One region of the Pantoea sp. X-Soil-YNGN-844 genome, then DNA from elsewhere that is predicted to be linked to it. Evidence: predicted binding sites of a transcription regulator. Region 1 holds the regulator's gene; the other holds the start of a gene.

Evidence for each region. Region 1 encodes PhoB, which activates phosphate uptake and scavenging genes when phosphate is short. Its sites were predicted from a motif close to CTGTCATAAAACTGNCNNAT; they were not measured.
Region 2: a site for PhoB is predicted at 2,128-2,147, ahead of ugpB (sn-glycerol-3-phosphate ABC transporter substrate-binding protein UgpB). Genes of this name have one in related genera too.

Annotation. Positions count from the first base shown of each region.
Region 1 is NZ_AP036007.1:959,585-962,753, reverse strand. Features, by position in the region: gene phoR (phosphate regulon sensor histidine kinase PhoR) at 1-925, opposite strand, end outside; gene phoB (phosphate response regulator transcription factor PhoB) at 940-1,629, opposite strand; gene sbcD (exonuclease subunit SbcD) at 1,826-3,025, shown strand; gene AC6I8C_RS04250 (AAA family ATPase) at 3,022-3,169, shown strand, end outside.
Region 2 is NZ_AP036007.1:3,743,125-3,746,293, reverse strand. Features, by position in the region: gene AC6I8C_RS17475 (high-affinity branched-chain amino acid ABC transporter permease LivM) at 1-132, shown strand, start outside; gene livG (high-affinity branched-chain amino acid ABC transporter ATP-binding protein LivG) at 129-896, shown strand; gene livF (high-affinity branched-chain amino acid ABC transporter ATP-binding protein LivF) at 898-1,611, shown strand; gene ugpB (sn-glycerol-3-phosphate ABC transporter substrate-binding protein UgpB) at 2,219-3,169, shown strand, end outside.

The DNA of each region.
Region 1 (3,169 bases):
GATGGGGATCGGTATGGAAATGGATATCGTGACGACCGCCACTCAGCGTCGCCGCCTCATGCTGCAGCAGCTTCAGCATCACCGGCACATCGACCTTCTCTTTGAGATCGATCGCGGGCGCGGCTTCAATGCGCGACAGCGTCAGCAGCTGTTTCACCAGGCTGTCCATGCGGCGCGTCTGCTCCGACATGGTGTGCAGCGCTTTGCTGCGCGACGGCTCACTCATCACCGAGTCATTCATCATCTCCAGATAGCCCTGCAGCACGGTGAGCGGCGTGCGTAACTCATGGCTGACGTTAGCAAAGAAGTTGCGGCGCGCCCCTTCCAGCTGATGCATCTGCGTCACATCACGGGCCACCAGCAGCCACTGCCCTTCGCTGTAGGGCATGACGCGGAATTCCATGTGAAGTTTGTTGTTCAGCACCAGCGTCAGCGGCTTGTCAAAATCGCGCTGGCGAAGATAGCGGGAGAACTCCGGGTAACGCAGCAGATTGAGGATATTCTGGCCATTATCTTCCGGCCAGCGCAGGCCAAGGTGCTGCTGCGCCAGGCCGTTACACCAGAAAATAGTGCCCTCTTCCGTGGTCAGGATCACCGCATCCGGCAGCGATTCGGCCCCGCTGCGGAAACGCTTAATCAGATTGCCCAGTTCACGCCGCCGCCGCCGGTTGCGCAGCTGCATCTGGTAAAGCCCATAAAACAGCGGTTCCCAGCTGGCACGCCCGGTCGGTGGCGTCATGGTGCGGTCGAGCCACAGCCAGTGCGACAGCCGCATCAGATTGTAAAAATGCCACAACAGCACCACCAATACGCTCAGCAGCAGCCACCAGGGCAGGCCGCCAGACAGCAGGCCCAGCAGCGCCGCAGGCAGACAGGCCAGCAGCAGTTCTGTCAGTAATCTCTTCCAGGAGAGGCGTTCCAGCACGGTAAAGGCTCCGTTTAGTAGCGGGCAGAGAAACGATACCCTGTTCCACGGACGGTTTGTACCATGCGATCGTGGCCGGAGACTTCCAGCGCTTTACGTAAACGGCGAATGTGAACATCGACAGTGCGATCTTCCACATACACATTGGTGCCCCAGACGTGGTTCAGCAACTGTTCGCGGCTGTAGACACGTTCCGGGTGAGTCATAAAGAAGTGCAGCAGCTTATATTCGGTGGGGCCCATCTCAAGCGGCGTGGTTTCGGACATCACGCGATGTGAGGAGGGATCCAGACTCAGCCCCTGCATCTCAATCACCTCTTCCACCGCCATCGGCGAAATGCGGCGCATCACCGCTTTGATCCGCGCCATCAGCTCTTTGGGTGAAAACGGCTTGGTAATGTAATCATCGGCACCCACTTCCAGGCCGCGCACCCGATCTTCCTCTTCGCCGCGCGCGGTCAGCATCATCACCGGGATATCGCGGGTCATCGCCTCGCGCTTCAGATGCTTGATAAACTGAATCCCGCTGCCACCGGGTAACATCCAGTCCAGCAAAATCAGATCGGGCCAGGGTTCAATCAGCTTGCCAACGGCGCTGTCATAATCTTCCGCCTCGATTGGCTGATAGTCGTTCTGCTCCAGAACAAAACACAACATTTCACGGATGGGGGCTTCATCCTCCACAACCAAAATGCGCTTAGCCATTATTACTCCTGCTGATTATGACGGCTGTCACTGAGATTCGCGGCGCCATTATGCGTCAGATTTGTGACACTTTTATGAAAAACATAACCTGCCTGTAACCTCACTGGTAATCATTTATGACAGCGCAGCGACATTTTTTGCTTTGGCCGCAGAGCCAGTATAATCGCCCAGCGAATCACAACGGCAGGGACTCATCATGCGCATTATTCATACTGCGGACTGGCATCTGGGGCAGTTCTTCTACAACAAAAGTCGGGCGGCGGAACATCAGGCGTTTCTTGACTGGCTGTTGATCCAGATTGAACAGCATCAGGTGGATGCGCTGATTATTGCAGGCGACCTGTTTGATACCGGCACGCCGCCCAGCTACGCCCGCGAGATGTTTAACCGCTTCGTGGTGGCGCTGCAGCCTACCGGCTGTCAGCTGATTGTGCTGGCGGGTAACCACGATTCCGTGGCAACGCTGAACGAGTCACGCGAATTGCTGGCCTGTCTCAACACGCGGGTGATCGCCACCCCGCAGGCGCAGGATGATGTGCTGCTGCTCAACACCCGCCAGGGCGAGCCGGCTGCCCTGCTGTGCGCCATTCCCTATCTGCGCCCGCGCGATATCCTGCGCAGCCGGGCGGGTCAGTCGGGACGCGACAAGCAGACCTCGCTGCTGGAGGCGATTGCCCACCACTATCAGCAGCGTTTCGCCGCCGCCCAGGCGCTGGGCTATGCGCTGCCAGTCATTGCTACCGGTCACCTCACCACCGTCGGCGTCAGCCAGAGCGATTCGGTGCGCGACATCTACATCGGCACGTTGGACGCGTTTCCCGCCAGCGCGTTTCCCGCTGCTGACTATATTGCGCTCGGCCATATTCACCGCGCCCAGCGGGTCGCGGGCAGCGAGCATATCCGCTACAGCGGCTCACCGATTCCACTGAGCTTTGATGAGCTGGGGACTGAAAAAAGCGTCTTCCTGCTGGAGCTGGCGGCCAGCGGCCTGCAGTCAGTTACGCCGCTGGTGGTGCCGCAGGCGCAGCCGATGCAGGTGCTGAAAGGTTCGCTGGCACAGATTGCGGAACAGTTAAATGCCTTCAGTTCGGCAGAGCAGGAAAAACCGACCTGGCTCGACATCGAAGTGACCACTCAGGAGTACCTCAGCGATCTGCAACGTCAGGTCGAAACCCTGACCGCCACACTGCCGGTCGAAGTCTTGCTGCTGCGCCGCAGCCGTGAACAGCGGCAGCAGAGCCTGGCGCGGCTCGACAACGAAACGCTGAGTGAGCTGAAGGTGGAAGAGGTCTTTGCCCGCCGCCTGGCGCTGGATGAAGAGCTGCAACCGGCGCAAATCGACGAGATGATCACGTTGTTCCGCCAGACGCTGGCCGCCATGGAAGAGACCCAATGAAGATCCTTACGCTACGGTTTAAAAACCTCAATGCCCTGCGCGGTGAATGGTTCATCGACTTCCGCGCCGAGCCTTTTGCCAGCAACGGCCTGTTCGCTATTACCGGTGCCACCGGGGCGGGTAAAACCACCCTGCTGGACGCCA
Region 2 (3,169 bases), 2.8 Mb from region 1:
CTGAATGAATACAGCATGCTGGTGCTGGGTGGCCTGATGGTGCTGATGATGATTTGGCGTCCGCAGGGATTATTACCGATGAAGCGTCCGCATCTGAAGCTCAGAGCCGCTAAAAAAGGAGAGCAGGCATGATTCAGCCTTTATTAGCCGTTGAAGGCCTGATGATGCGCTTCGGCGGTCTGTTAGCCGTGAACAATGTGGCACTGGAGCTGCGTCCGCAGGAGATCGTTTCACTGATTGGCCCCAACGGTGCCGGTAAAACCACCGTGTTCAACTGTCTGACCGGCTTTTACAAGCCCACCGGCGGCACGATCACATTGCGTGAGCAGCATCTGGAAGGATTGCCGGGCCAGAAGATTGCGCGTATGGGCATCGTGCGCACTTTCCAGCACGTCCGCCTGTTCCGTGAGATGACCGTGATTGAGAACCTGCTGGTCGCGCAGCATCAGCACCTGAAAAGCGGCGTATTTTCCGGCCTGCTGAAAACCCCGGCGTTTCGCCGCAGTGAGAGCGAGGCGCTGGATCGTGCGGCGACCTGGCTGGAGCGGGTGGGTCTGCTGGATCTGGCAAACCGTCAGGCGGGCAATCTGGCCTATGGGCAGCAGCGTCGTCTGGAGATTGCGCGTTGCATGGTGACGCGCCCGGAGATCCTGATGCTGGATGAACCGGCGGCGGGTCTTAACCCTAAAGAGACCCACGAGCTGGACGCGCTGATTGCGGAGCTGCGTGGCGAACACAAGGTGTCGGTGCTGCTGATTGAACATGATATGAAGCTGGTGATGGGCATTTCTGACCGTATTTACGTGGTTAATCAAGGAACGCCGCTGGCTAACGGAACGCCGGAGGAGATTCGTAATAATCCGGATGTCATTCGTGCCTATTTAGGAGAGGCCTGAGATGGCAAATGCGATGTTAACCATTGAGAACGTCAGCGCTCACTACGGCAAAATTCAGGCGCTGCACAATGTCAGCCTCTATATCAATCAGGGCGAAATTGTCACCCTGATTGGCGCTAACGGAGCCGGAAAAACCACGCTGCTGGGCACGCTGTGCGGCGAGCCGCGCGCGACCCAGGGCACTATCACCTTTGATGGCAAAGCGATTACCGACTGGCAAACGGCGCGCATTATGCGTGAAGCAATCGCCATCGTGCCAGAGGGAAGGCGGGTGTTTTCGCGCATGACGGTGGAAGAGAACCTGGCGATGGGCGGCTTTTTTGCCAGCCGTCCGGAGTATCTGACGCGGATTAAGCGCGTGTATGAACTCTTTCCACGGCTGGAGGAGCGTAAAATCCAGCGTGCCGGAACGATGTCAGGCGGCGAACAGCAGATGCTGGCGATTGGCCGCGCGCTGATGAGCCAGCCGCGCCTGCTGCTGCTGGATGAGCCGTCGCTGGGACTGGCACCGATCATTATTCAGCAGATCTTCGACACCATTGAGCAACTGCGCAGCGAAGGGATGACGATTTTCCTGGTGGAGCAGAATGCGAATCAGGCGCTGAAGCTGGCGGATCGGGGCTATGTGCTGGAGAACGGGCATGTGGTGCTGGAAGATACCGGTGCAGCTCTCCTCTCCAACGAAGCCGTCCGCAGCGCATACCTCGGCGCTTAACCTTTAGAGGCCTGGCTTACTTGCCATTTCGACACCGGGCAGTGCTCGCATTCCTCACGTACTTCAGTACGCTCCGGATGCTGTGCGCTGGCCGGTGCCGAACTGCCTGCGACGCCGACGGCCTTGAGTGTTGGTGTGGTAGTGTCGATGGCCTTTAAATTTGCGCAAAAGCACGGACAAGCGCGGCTATTGCCCGAGGCCGTTGCAGATTATGGTAATAAATCCGACGTAGTAATGATGTATAGCCGCTCAGACTGCTGACAAACCCAAATCAGTGTGAATCTGGCCGCAACAAATAAACTCAACGCGCAGGGAACACGGTCAGAAGAGGAAAGCGTCCCGCGCCATGGACGGCGCGGGCCGAGCGTGTCATGGATGACGGATTTTGCGTCTTTCCGATCTGACCGTGTTCCTTGTGCATGCTCAGTCTTACAGCAACCTGGCCAGATTTTGTCAACAAAGTAGTTAGCTGCTCCGCCTTTCCTCCCTTTCGCCTGTCATCCGGCTGTCATCGGGTTGTTATTAATCCGTCATTTCCCCGTGTCATGTTACTTCGCGAACCAGAAATCCGTGATTTCACGCGTATTTACCTGCACAGGAAAATTCTATGTCCGTCGTTACCTTTCGTCGTAGCCTGATGAGCGTGCTGCTCGGTCTGACGCTCAGCAGCCATGCCATGGCCGCCACTGAGATCCCCTTCTGGCACTCCATGGAAGGCGAGTTAGGCAAAGAAGTGGATTCGCTGGCACAGCGTTTTAACGAGACGCATCCCGATTACAAAATTGTTCCGACCTACAAAGGTAACTACGAGCAGAGCCTGGCGGCAGGGATTGCGGCCGTGCGCAGCGGTAAAGCGCCTGCGGTGCTACAGGTCTATGAAGTCGGCACGGCGACCATGATGGCCTCTAAGGCGATTGTGCCGGTACATCAGGTCTTCAAAGATGCCGGCATCCCCTTTGATGAAAAACAGTTCGTACCCACGGTGGCGGGCTACTACAGCGACAGCAAAGGTCAGCTGATCTCTCAGCCGTTCAACAGCTCGACGCCGGTGCTCTACTACAACAAGGACGCCTTCAAAAAAGCGGGTCTGAACCCGGACCAGCCACCGAAAACCTGGCAGGAGCTGGCGACCGATGCCGCGGCACTGCGCAAAGCAGGCCTGAGCTGTGGTTACGCCAGCGGCTGGCAGGGCTGGATCCAGATCGAAAACTTCAGCGCCTGGCATGCATTGCCGGTGGCGACAGAGAACAACGGATTTGACGGCCTCGACGCGGTGCTGGAGTTCAACAAGCCGGTGCAGGTTCGTCATATCGACCTGTTGGAAGCGATGAATAAGAAAGGGGATTTTACCTACTTTGGCCGTAAAGATGAGTCCACCGCCAAGTTCTACAACGGCGACTGCGGTATCACCACCGCTTCATCCGGTTCGCTGGCCGATATCCGTCATTACGCTAAATTCAACTTCGGCGTCGGCATGATGCCGTATGACGACACCGTACCGAATGCGCCGCAGAACGCCCTGATTGGTGGTGCGAGCCTGTGGGTGATGAAAGGCAAA